2 regions of the Pseudoxanthomonas sp. genome follow, and region 1 is predicted to be linked to the other one. Evidence: predicted binding sites of a transcription regulator. Region 1 holds the regulator's gene; the other holds the start of a gene.
What was found. Region 1 encodes FliA, which starts transcription of late flagellar genes. Its sites were predicted from a motif close to TAAAGTTTNNCNNNCNNNGGCCGATAA; they were not measured.
Positions count from the first base shown of each region.

Region 2: a site for FliA is predicted at 3,737-3,763, ahead of O8I58_RS08680 (GGDEF domain-containing protein). Genes of this name have one in related genera too.

Region 1 covers NZ_CP114978.1:561,553-568,003, reverse strand. The annotation lists gene flhF (flagellar biosynthesis GTPase FlhF) at 1-551, shown strand, start outside; gene O8I58_RS02620 (MinD/ParA family ATP-binding protein) at 538-1,422, shown strand; gene O8I58_RS02615 (RNA polymerase sigma factor FliA) at 1,419-2,168, shown strand; gene cheY (chemotaxis response regulator CheY) at 2,187-2,579, shown strand; gene O8I58_RS02605 (protein phosphatase CheZ) at 2,579-3,190, shown strand; gene O8I58_RS02600 (chemotaxis protein CheA) at 3,195-4,937, shown strand; gene O8I58_RS02595 (flagellar motor protein) at 5,090-5,830, shown strand; partial or broken gene motD (flagellar motor protein MotD) at 5,841-6,451, shown strand, end outside.
Region 2 covers NZ_CP114978.1:2,012,605-2,019,055, reverse strand. The annotation lists gene O8I58_RS08695 (XAC0095 family protein) at 1-556, shown strand, start outside; gene O8I58_RS08690 (DUF4259 domain-containing protein) at 870-1,277, shown strand; gene O8I58_RS08685 (hypothetical protein) at 1,426-1,887, shown strand; gene O8I58_RS08680 (GGDEF domain-containing protein) at 2,064-3,671, opposite strand; gene O8I58_RS08675 (methyl-accepting chemotaxis protein) at 3,895-6,150, shown strand; gene O8I58_RS08670 (DUF3597 domain-containing protein) at 6,250-6,451, opposite strand, start outside.

The DNA of each region.
Region 1 (6,451 bases):
GCCACGCCGCGCGCGACGTGGCGCTGGTCACCACCGACACCATCCGCGTCGGCGGCCGCGAACAGCTGCACAGCTACGGCCGCCAGCTGGGCATCGCCGTGCACGAGGCCGACAGCGACGCCAGCCTGCAACAGCTGCTGCAGCGCCTGAGCGACTACAAGCTGGTGCTGATCGACACCGCCGGCATGGGCCAGCGCGACCGCGCCCTGGCCGCCCAGTTGAACTGGTTGCGCGGCTCGAAAGCAGTCCGCTGCCTGCTGGTGCTGCCGGCCAACGCCCATTTTTCCGACCTTGACGAAGTGGTCCGCCGCTTCGCCGGGGCCGCACCCCAGGGCGTGATCCTGACCAAGCTGGATGAAACCGGCCGCTTCGGCAGCGCCCTGTCGGTGGTGGTCGACCACCGCCTGCCCATCACCTGGGTGACCGACGGCCAGCGCGTCCCCGACGACCTGCACCGCGCCAATGCCCCCAGCCTGGTATTGCGCCTTGAAGATTTGCGGCGCGATGCCGATAAGCCCTGTACTCCGGAGCAGACCCATGCCATCGCGTGATTACGCAAACCTGACCAACGCCTTCCCCTTGTCGGCCACGCGTCGCGAGCCGCTGGGGCCGGTACGCACGATCGCCGTCACCGGCGGCAAGGGCGGCGTGGGCAAGACCAACCTCTCGGTCAACCTGTCCATGGCCCTGGCCGACATGGGCAAGCGGACCCTGCTGCTGGATGCCGACCTGGCGCTGGCCAACGTCGACGTGCTGCTGGGGCTGACCCCGAAGTTCACCCTGACCGACCTGGTGGCCGGACGCTGCACCCTGGAAGACGTCCTGATCGACATGCCCAACGGGCTGATGGTCGTCCCCGCAGCATCCGGCCGCCGGCACATGGCCGAGCTACCACCGGCCCAGCATGTCGGGCTGATCAACGTGTTCTCCGAACTGGAACGCCCGCTGGACGTGATGGTGATCGACACCGCGGCCGGCATCACCGACAGCGTGCTGACGTTCTGCCAGGCCGCGCAGGACGCGGTGGTGGTGGTCTGCGACGAGCCGGCCTCGCTCACCGACGCCTATGCCCTGATCAAGGTGCTCTCGCGCGAACGCGGCGTGGACCGGGTCCAGATCGTGGCCAACATGGTCCGCGAGCCCAACGAAGGGCGGCTGTTGTACGACAAGCTGAGCCGGGTCTGCGAGAAATTCCTTGGCGATGTGTCGCTGAATTACCTGGGTTGCGTGCCGCAGGACGACTGGCTGCGACTGGCCGTGCAGCGCCAGCAGCCCGTGGTCAAGGCCTACCCGGCCAGCCCTTCAGCGCAGGCGATCTCCGAAATCGCACGCCGCACCTCGCGCTGGCAGGCGCCCACCGCGCCCCGCGGCAACGTCGAATTCTTCGTCGAACGCATGCTCAATCGCGGGGTGGCCGCATGAAGGGCGCCGCCCAGTACCGTGCCGTCCAACGCAACAGCGACAACGACTACGTCACCCTGCACGCGGACCTGGTCAGGCGCATCGCCCACCACCTGGCCGCGCGCCTGCCAGCCAGTGTCGAGACCGACGACCTGATCCAGGCCGGCATGATCGGCCTGCTCGAGGCCTCGCGCAGCTATGACGCCGAGCAAGGTGCCTCGTTCGAGACCTACGCCTCGATCCGCATCCGCGGCGCGATGATCGACGAGATCCGTCGCGGCGACTGGGTCCCGCGCTCGGTGCACCGCCGTGCCCGCGACGCGGCCGCGGCCATCCGCAGGATCGAGCAGCACACCGGCCGGGCGGCGGCGGCCAACGAAGTGGCGGCCGCGCTGGACATGCCGCTGCACGACTACATGCGCCTGATGGAAGACGCCTCCCGCGGCCATGTCCTGAGCCTGGAGTCCCGCGTGGAGGACCACGGCGAACTGGACACCATCGCCAAGGGCGGCCCCAACCCGCAGCAGCTGCTGGAACGGCGCGAGTTCGGCCGCGAGCTGGGCAAGGCCATCGGCCAGCTGCCGGAACGCGAAAAACTGGTCCTGTCGCTGTACTACGAGCAGGAGTTGAACCTGAAGGAAATCGGCGCGGTGCTCGGTGTCAGCGAATCGCGCGTCTGTCAGATCCACGGCCAGGCCACGGTCCGTCTGCGCGGACGCCTGAAGGCGTTCCAGATGGTCGACTCGGGCCTGGAAGATGAAACCTAGGAACCAATGGAGTCACTGTTGAACAAGAACATGCGGATTTTGATCGTGGACGATTTCTCGACGATGCGGCGCATCGTCAAGAACCTGCTCGCCGATCTGGGCTTCACCAATACGGCCGAGGCCGAAGACGGCAACAGCGCCCTGGCGGCGCTGCGCGCGTCCACCTTCGATTTCGTCGTCACCGACTGGAACATGCCCGGCATGACCGGCATCGACCTGCTGCGCAGCATCCGTGCCGACGACAAGTTCAAGCACCTGCCGGTCCTGATGGTGACGGCCGAGGCCAAGCGCGAACAGATCATCGAAGCGGCGCAGGCCGGCGTGAATGGCTACATCATCAAGCCGTTCACCGCCCAGACGCTGCAGGAAAAGCTCGGCAAGATCTTCGAACGCCTCGGCGCGGCGGCGTGATGGAAGCCACTGCCGAACGCAGCGCCCTGATCGAACGCCTGCAAGGTGCGCTCGATGCCCTGGAAAGCGGCGACGAAGCCGGTTGGCGCCGGGAGATCGACACCCTCGCCGCCTGGCGCACGCGACCGATGATGCAGGGGCTGAGCCGGTTGGCGCGCGAACTGGGGCAAGCCCTGGGCGAACTGCCGACCGTCCCGGCCGCCGCGGGCGAACTGGACGATGCCTGTTCGCGCCTGGACCACGTGGTGGCGATGACCGAAGAGGCCAGCCACCGCACCCTGGACCTGGCCGAGGAATGCCGCGCCCTGGCCGAACAGCTGCGCGCCGGCGGCCTGACCGGTGACCAGGGCGAGATCCTGGACAAGATCCGCCACAACCTGACCGAGATGGCCCTGGCGCAGAGCTTCCAGGACCTGACCGGCCAGATCATCCGGCGCGTGGCCGGCATCGTGCGCCGCGTGCATGAAGGCTTTGGCGCGCTCGGACTCCCGCCCAAGGACGAGAAGCCGACAGCGGATGGCGCCCTGGCAGGCCCGGTCCTCGCCGGCCTGGATCGCCACGGCGTGTCGCAGGACGACGCCGACGACCTGCTGTCTGGCCTGGGGCTGTAACGCAATGAGCGCCGTGCCCGACGACATCGCCGCCGACTTCATCATCGAAGCCCAGGAGATCCTGGACCGGCTCGGCGAGCAGCTGGTGTCACTGGAGCAGGCGCCGGAAGACAGCGAACAGCTCAACGCGGTGTTCCGTGGCTTCCACACGCTCAAGGGCGGCGCCGGTTTCCTGGCGATCCACGCCATGGTCGAGCTGTGCCATGCCGCCGAGGAAACCCTGGGCATGGCCCGTGCGGGCGAGGCCATCTTGCAGGCGCGCCATTTCGACGCCGCCCAGCAATCGCTGGACTACCTGCAGGCGATGCTCGATGCGTTTGGCCGCGGCAATGCGCCCGCCCACGCGCCCGCCCAGCTGATCGCCCAGTTTTCCGCCAGCGAGGAAGACCCGGCGACGTCCGATGCCGCCCTCGTGGCCGGTGCCATCACTGGCGGTGGCGACCTGATCGACGATGACGAATTCGAGGCGCTGCTCGACCAGCTGCATGGCCCGGCCAAGGCCCAAGCCGCGCCGTCGCCGACGCCACTCCAGCGGCCATCACCCGCTGCTGTGCCGGCCAGGCCGATGGCCAAACCGGCGCCGGTGGCGAGCAAGCCCAGCGAGCCGGAACAGACCGTGCGCGTTGATACAAAGCGCCTGGATGCGATCGTCAACCTGATCGGCGAACTGGTCCTGGCCAGGAACCGGCTCAAGACCCTGCGCGTGCGTCTGCGCGACGAGGAACTCGACCGCGCCGTCAGCGGCCTGGACGTGGCCACCGCGCGCCTGCAGTCGGCGGTGATGCGCACCCGCATGCAGCCGGTCGGCAAGGTGTTCTCGCGCTTTCCCAAGGTCGCGCGCGACGTCGCCCGCACCCTGCAGAAGGAAGTGGAGCTGGAACTGATCGGCGCCGAGACCGAGCTGGACCGCAACCTGGTCGAGGCCTTGGCCGATCCGCTGGTGCACCTGGTGCGCAACTCGATCGACCACGGCATCGAAGCGCCCGACCTGCGCGCGGCCTCGGGCAAGCCGCGCAGTGGCCACGTGCGCCTGTCGGCCCGGCAGGAAGGCGATTACGTCAGCATCGAAGTCCAGGATGACGGCGCCGGGATCGACCCCGAGCGCCTGCGGACCAAGGCACGCGAAAAAGGATTGATCGACCCGGAAGCCGCCGCACGCCTGAGCACCGAGGAATGCCTGCAACTGGTGTTCCTGCCGGGGTTCTCGACCAAGACCGAGGTCACCGACATCTCCGGCCGCGGCGTGGGCATGGACGTGGTCCAGTCGCGCATCCGCGAGTTGAGCGGGCAGATCCAGATCCAGTCCGAGCTTGGCCGCGGCAGCCGCTTCACGATCCGCGTGCCGCTGACCCTGGCGATCCTGCCGACGCTGCTGGTCCAGGCCGGCGATGCGGTCTATGCCCTGCCGCTGGCACGCGTGATGGAGGTCCTGCATGCACCGCAGCGCTCGTTGGGCTGGTTCGACGGCCGCGCGGTCCTGGACCGGCAATCGCACACGTTGCCGGTGGTGGACCTGCGCCGCTGGTTGAACATCGACGCTCCGCAACCCCCGCTGCTGACCGTGGTGATCCTGCAGGCCGGCGAGTCACGCATGGGGCTGGTCGTGGACCAGGTGCACGGCCGCGAGGAAGTCGTCATCAAGCCCCTGCCCCGTGCGCTGCGCGGCCTGCCTGGCTATGCCGGCGCCACCCTGATCGGCGACGGTCGCCTGGCGCTGATCCTCGACGTGGACGGGTTGAAGGAATAGCGCAACGCCATAGCGCGGGTCTTGGCCCGCCTGCCACGCCGCAATGGTCTCTCATGGCGGACCAAGCCCCACCCCACGAACGCCTGAACCGGGGCCGGAGCCCGAAATCCCGGCCCCATCAAGTCCCCTGAATCTCTGCCGATATCTGCTGCATGGACAAACTCAGCCTTACCGGACTGCTGCTGGCGATCGCATCGCTTGTCGGCGGGAGCATCCTCAAGGGTGCCGGCCTCTCGGCGCTGTGGTCGCCGGCTGCGTTCGTCATCGTCATCGTCGGCACCATCGCCGCCATCCTGCTGCACACCCCGCCGGCGGTATTCCGGCGTGCGTTCCAGATCGCCCGCTGGATCATCCAGCCACCGGCCAGCGACCGCGATGCACTGCTGGCCCAGATCATGGAATGGAGCAACATCGCGCGTCGCAACGGCTTGCTTGGCCTTGAGTCGCACGTGGAGGGCCAGCGCGACCCCTTCCTGCGCAAGGGCCTGCAGATGCTGGTCGACGGCGTGGAACCCGAATCGATCCGGCACATGCTCGAAATCGACGTCGGTGGCCAGGAACATGCGGATCTGGCCGCCGCCAAGGTGTTCGAAGGCATGGGCATCTATGCACCGACCATGGGCATCATCGGCGCGGTGCTGGGGCTGATCGCAGTGATGAAGAACCTGGCCGATCCCAGCAAGCTGGGGCACGGCATCGCAGCCGCCTTCACCGCGACCATCTATGGCATCGCTTCTGCCAACCTGCTGTTCCTGCCCATGGCAAACAAGCTCAAGAGCGTGATCCACCACCGCAGTGGCGAGCGCGAAATGATCATCGAAGGCCTGATCGCGATCGCGCAGGGCGAAAACCCGCGCAACATCGAATCGAAGCTGGCCGGCTTCCTGCATTGAGCCGGTGACCATGGCCCGCAAGCGTCCGCACGAAGAGCACGCCAATCACGAAGCCTGGGCCATCCCCTATGCCGACCTGATGACGCTGCTGCTTGCCTTCTTCGTGGTGATGTACGCCCTGTCCACCGTGAACGAAGCCAAGTACCGGGTCATGGCCGACGCGATGAGCACTGCTTTCGGCGGCGCGCCCCGTACCGTCGCCCCGGTCCAGGTCGGCGATCACACGGTGCAAGGCTCCGGCGGACAGCGGCCGACGCCGATCAAGTCCAGCCCACCGATTTCCCTGCCCGATCCCAACCGCATGACCTCCGCTTCGCCCGTGGCGCTGGCGGCCTCCCTGCGCGACCAGGGCCAACTGGCGCGCGCGCAACGGCAGCTGGATGCGGTAGCACGGCAACTGGACCGCACCTTGTCACTGCTGATTGACAAAAAGCTGATCACGGTGCGCCGCTCAGCGCTGTGGATCGAGGTGGAGATCAACAGCGATATCCTGTTCGCCACCGGCTCGGCCACGCTGGAGCAGGACGCGCGGCACACACTGGACGCGCTGGCGGGCGTCCTGCGCGATGCGCCCAATGGCGTCCGCGTTGAGGGCTATACCGACAACAAGCCCATCTCGAC
Region 2 (6,451 bases), 1.5 Mb from region 1:
CTTGCTGACGCAAATCAAGAACCACATCCACTTCCTTGCGAGGCTGGCGCAGCCGCGCATTGCGGACGAAACGAAGGAGTGGGCGCCAGCCGTGGGGATGGCGGAATTGATGTTCTGCCTGGACCAGTTGGCCGAGCAACTGGATCTGGTGCTGAAGGACGTGTCGTTGCTGAAACAACCGCAGCCGGCAAAGCGGTCGCATGACACCCCGAAAGCGGCAGAGGCGATGGCCGATGAGGAGGCAGACCAAGGAGCGGGCGTCGTTGAGGATGCCTACGCCGGAGAAGCCGAAGATCAGCGCTTTGTCTCTGGTGTCACGCTGGATCAGATCGACAAGCTCAACCTCTTGATCTCGTGCATCAAGGCATACAGCGATGCGGTGTTTGCCGATGGCATGGCCGACTTTGCGGAAGGCAGCTTGTCGATGCTGGGCTACACGATCTTCGACCGGGCCGTTGAGGTGGATGAGATCGTGAAAGAGATCGACGCACAGTCGCTGAAGAAGGGAGTGCACCGATTGGCCGTTGAAGAGGCGCGACCTGCATACATGGTCTAGACGCTACGCACGACTGGTTGCGGTAACCGCGTGAAACCGGTAGGTCCCGGCGGGCTCTATCTGCACTGAGATACGCACGGTGTGCGCTTAGCGAAACAGGGGCAGCGTTTGCTGCCCCTGTTTCCGAGATTGCCAGGGCAGAGGTCAGCGTGCACTTTCCTGCGTAGGATGTGCGTCCGGGTCCAGTGGCTTGGTAGCTTTGGTGGTGGCTTTAGTAGCGCCTCGAACGCTTCGAAGTGCATGCTGCGCCCTGTTCCTGCGGGGTCGGCGGGGGCCTGATCTTCAATCAACGAAACAAACGCAGGGTGGAAGCATGGGTGCTTGGGGAAACGGCTCGTTCGAGAACGACGATGCGGCGGATTTCATCAGTGATCTGATTGACGTGACGGACCTGGGGTTGGTCCGTGATGCGCTGGCCGCGGTGCTTGCGGCGGATGATTATCTGGAAGCGCCGGACGCCTGTCAGGCGCTGGTGGCGGCGGAGGTGGTCGCTGCGGCCGCTGGTCGGCCGACGGCCGCCGCCCAGGAGGACGAAGAACTCTCCGAGTGGTTGGCCCGGATCGAGCCGGTGGTGAGCCCGGACCTGATCAAGCAGGCCATCCAGGCGCTCGACCGGATCGTCGGCGAGCAGTCCGAGCTTCGGGAGCTCTGGGAAGAGGTGGACGAAGTCGAGGCCTGGAAGGCCACGGTCGCGGGATTGAAGGCGAAGCTGCAGGGTTAAGTCACCGGCGCTTTCAACGCGCGCGGCCTGCGCGCTCCCAGCGGGCGAATCCGGTGTAGCTGGATGGTGCGGGCTGCGTCTGCGGGCGCGTGCCGTGGCGGGCGGTTACGCTATGCCACTCGCTCGTCTTGTTGGAACAGATCCCGCCATGTCACTGCATCCCGATTTCCCCGTGGTCGAAGGCGACCACCAGCTCACGCCGGAGTGGGCGATCACGCTGCCCGAGCCGGTCAATCGCCGCATCGAGGATGGCGACCTGGTGCTGTGGAATCCGCGCATCACGGTGTGGATGACCATCTGGCACAACGATGAGAACGCCAGCATCGCCGAGCGCCTGGACGACTTGAAGCAGCACATGTCGCCCGACGCCGAGGCCATCGAGCAGGAACAGGCCGGGTCCACGCTGTTCTACGCCTACCGGCTGGCCGAGGAGACGGACGAAGACGCCGACGAAGACGACCAGCGCATGCCCGGCTATTACGGCTACGCCTTCGCCGACACCAGCCATGTGCAGCTGGCGGTGTACTTCGACGACGAAGCCGATGTGGAAATCGCCCGCGCCCTGCATCGCAGCCTGGTCTATTCGGCGCCAGATCAAGCCGCAGGCTGAGGCGCGCGCGGGCTGCGAAAAGGGGAATGGCGGTGCACACGGCAATCGGCCCGGGCGCGATCATGTAGCGCCGAGCTTGCTCGGCAAGGGCGTTACAGAGAAAGTCCCCAGCCGAGCGAGCTCGGCTCTACAAGGGCTGGCCTGAAGATCGCGAACAGCTTCTCCGGCCGGCCGCCTCACTCGCTGGCGATCACGCGACTCTTGCCGGCCTTCTTGGCCCTGTACATGGCGCGGTCGGCGCGCCGCAGCAGCGCGTCCTGGGTTTCGTTGGCCTGCTGCATCGCCACGCCGGCGCTGAAGGTGACGAAGATGCGCATGTCCTCATGCACGAAGGAATGCTGCGCCAGTCCTCGCTGCAGGCGGAGGACGGTCGCCTTGGCCTCGAAGATCGTGGCATCGGGCAGCAGCAGCACGAATTCCTCGCCGCCGAACCGGGCGATCGCGTCGGTTCCGCGCAGGGTGATGCGCGCCACTTCGACGACGTGCCGCAGCGCGGCGTCACCGCCGGCATGGCCGTGGACCTCGTTGATCCTGCGGAAGTCGTCCAGGTCCAGCATCGCCAGGCACAGCGGCTGGCCACTGCGGACGGTGCGCGCGCGCTCGCGGTTGAACAGCTCGTCGAATCCGCGTCGATTCAGCGCACCCGTCAGCTGATCCTCGCGGGCCAGTTCGGCCAGATCCCTGAGTTCCTGCTCGAGGGCCACGATGCGCTGCTCCGCGTGTTCCACCTGGCGCTGGGCATCGATGAGCACTTCATGTGACGCGGCGGCCTCAGCCTGCACCCCGGCGGTGTCCTGCAGCACCTCCTGCAGCAGCCGGTTCAGGTCGACCATGCTGCGGGTCTGGCCGATGGACTGTGCGTAGCCGGCGATCCGGCTGTGGTATTGGCCGGTGCTGCTGGCCATGCCGCCGAGCTGTTCGACGAAGGACAGCATCATCCCGCGCATGGCCTGCCGGGATTCGGCGATGCCCTGCTTGAGCTGGCCCTGCCGGTAGATCACCTCGCGCAGGGTTTCCCGTGCCTGGCCGATGCTGAGGCTGTCCAGCGGGCCTGCAATCAGCTGGCGGACCATGCCGACCTGTTCCTGCAGCCAACTGTGGTCGTCGGTCAGCTCGCCGATGTTGTCCAGCAGCAGGTCGAACAACTCCAGCAGCAGGTGTTGCTGCTTGCTGGTGTCTTCGGCGTGCAGGCTGGCCTGGTGGACCAGCTCGCGCAGGCGGCCCTCCAGTGGTGCCAGGTCCCGCCCGGCATGCCAGTGGTGCAGCGTGCTGCCCAGCGTCTGGGCTTCGTCGGCCAGTGCCGGGCTGCGCTGCAACAGCGTTGCCAGGGCATTGCCGACGGCTTGTCGCAGCAGCTCGCGCAGGCGTTGGGCTTCGGTGCGGCCGTCAATGCCGGGATCGGCGATGTCGATGGTGCGGATGTACTTGTCGATCAGCTGGCGCAACGCCCGCGCATAGGCCGGCCAGTCCTGCAGGTCGAAGGCCGCGCGCAGTCGCAGGCCCATGTCGCGCAGTTCGCCGTGCAGGGTGCAGATGCCGTCGGCGAAGGCGCCGAGCAGCGCTTCGGGCTGATGGCCGTGGGAGAACAGCTGCATCAGGGCGGCGGTCGCCGCTGCGGCATCCGGTGGCGGTGCGGGTGCCTGTTCGTCCGCGAGCGCGTGGTGCTGCGTCGGGATGGGCGTGTCGGTCGCCGGAGGCGCCGGGCCGTCGTCCTGCTCCTGCCTGGAGAACAACCGGCGCAGTCCACCCTTCTTGGAAGATGACGATTCAGGTGGATACGACATTGGGGAACCTGGGCATGACGCTCTGGCGGAGAAAGGAGTGCTTCTGGCAGTGCGGTACCCCACCGGTATCGGCCAGGGGCTGGCGAGCTTGAGTCCCGCCCGCGCCAGGCCCGTTCGTCGGCGCGGTGGCAGGGGCGGGGTCAAGTTCCATGGAGCGGCAGCCGATACAGGAGCGACCTATCGTCGTATTGATCCTTGAATTGCCATGAACCCTGTGACCTTCCTGCGCCGTCGCGTGGCCGACCTGCCGTTGACGCGCAAATTCATCGTGCTGTGTTCGATCCTCGCCGTCGGCGTGATCCTGCTGGCCGTGTCCGCTGCGCGCCTGCAATACCTGGACCTGGTCCAGGCCCGCAAGCAGAGCGTCAAGACCCAGGTGGACATGGGTGTCAGCGTGCTGCAGCACTTCGCCGACCAGGCCAGGCGCGGCCAGGTGACCGAGGCGCAGGCCAGGGCCGCGGCGCTGGCCGCGCTGGCGGACATGAAGACCAACGGCGGCGTGGACTATTTCTTCATCGTCGATCCGCAGATGCGCATCGTCATGCATCCCACGCGCAAGGTCGGGACCGACATGAGCGACTACCGGAGCGAGCAGGGCGAATACGTGTACCGCGACATCCGCAAGGCGGTGACCGCGGGTGATGGCTTCAGCTACTACAGCGGCCCCAAGCCCGGGAAGAACGAGCAGCTGCCCAAGATCAGCTTCGCTGAAACGTTCCCGCAGTGGCAGTGGGTCGTGGTCATGGGCGTCTATGCCGAGGACATCCAGGCCGAGGCGCTTGGTTTCACCAAGATCCTGACCCTGATTGGCGCCGCCCTGGTGGCGCTGGTGGTGGGCCTGTGCTGGCTGATCGCAAGCGCCATCGGCACGCCGCTGCGGGCGGCGACCCGGGTCGCCGGTGCGATCGCCGCGGGGCGTTTCGACAACGATATCCAGGTGGAATCACGCGATGAAACCGGTCAGCTGATGGCCAGCATGCAGCAGATGCAGGGGCAGCTGCAGCGGTTCAACAGCGAGATGCAGTCCCTGGTCCAGCTGCAGCAGGGCGAGGACATCGGACATCGCATGCCCGAAGACTTCCCCGGCGATTACGGCACGCTCGCCCGGGGCGTCAATACGGCGCTGTTCGAGCATCTGGACGCGATCGTCGAAGGGATGGCGGTGATGGCCGAGTACGGCCGTGGCGACCTGCGCCGCGACATGCGGCGCCTGCCTGGCCAGCGTGCCGCGCTGCATGAAGCCCTGGACGCGGTGAAGGCCAATCTGTCGGCCGTCAACGGCGACATTGCGCGCCTGGCCGATGCGGCCGCGCGCGGCGATTTCTCGGCGCGTGGCGAAGCAACGCGCTACCAGTTCGCGTTCAAGGACATGGTCGAGTCGCTGAACCGCCTGATGCGCCAGGCCGAAGATGGCCTGGCCGACGTCGGCCGGGTCATGGGCGCGATTGCCGGCGGCGACCTGTCCCAGCGCGTGGACGCAGGTTACGAGGGGGCTTTCGGCCAGCTGGCCGATGCGACCAATCGCACTGCCGCGCAGTTGACCGGCATCGTGCAGGGCATCCAGCGCTCGGTCGAATCGATCAACACCGCGGCGGTCGAGATCGCGACCGGCAACAGCGACCTGTCGGTGCGGACCGAGCAGCAGGCAGCGAACCTGGAAGAGACCGCTGCCTCGATGGAGGAGCTGACTTCCACCGTGAAGCAGAACGCCGACAGTGCCCGCCAGGCCAACCAGCTGGCGCTGGGCGCCGGCACGGTCGCGCAGGAGGGTGGCCGGGTGGTGGAGGATGTGGTCACCACGATGGCCTCGATCAGCGCCGCATCGAAGCGGATCGCCGACATCACCGGCGTGATCGACGGCATCGCCTTCCAGACCAACATCCTGGCGCTGAATGCCGCGGTGGAGGCGGCGCGTGCCGGCGAGCAGGGACGTGGATTCGCGGTAGTCGCCTCGGAAGTGCGGTCCCTGGCGCAGCGTTCGGCCGAAGCGGCCAAGGAGATCAAGACGCTGATCTCCGATTCGGCGCAGGAAGTGGAGCAGGGTGCGGCCCTGGTCGCGCGCGCCGGCAGCACCATGGCCGAAGTGGTGACCTCGGTGCAGCGCGTCACCGACATCATGGCCGAGATCTCAGCGGCCAGCGCCGAGCAGAGTTCGGGAATCGAGCAGGTCAGCAGGACGGTGATGCAGCTGGACGAAACCACCCAGCAGAATGCGGCGCTGGTGGAAGAAGCCACGGCGGCGGCCAAGAGCCTGGAAGACCAGGCATCGGATCTGGGCCGTGCGGTGGCCGTGTTCCGGTTGGCTGGCGTTGCGCAGGTGGCTGAGGTCGTGGCGCTGCCCAGGCCGGCATTCGCGCCGGTGCAGGCGGTGGTGGCTGCACGCGTGCCCACCAGGAAATCCCCGGCGTCGGTCGTGCGTACGCCCGCCAAGCCCAAGCTTGCCGCGATGGCAGAAAGCGCCGACTGGCAGGAGTTCTAGGGTCGATCCGGGCTAGGCGGCGCGATGGCCGCGCGCCGGGCAGGGCGCGGTGGCGTCAGCGCGATGCCCGATGGTCCGGGCATCGCGTGGCGTGGTGCTTCAGTGCTTCAGGTCGTCCGGCACCTTGCCGCCGTTGTCGGCCAGCTTCTGCATCACGGCCTTGTGCAGGGCCAGGTTCTGTTCGGCGCTGCCGTGATCGCCTGCATGGACGTTGAGTTCTTCAGCCAGTTCCTTGCGTGCGGCCAGGCTGGAGTCCAGGTCGAGCAGTTTCAGCAGGTCGACGATGGAATGCTTCCAGTCG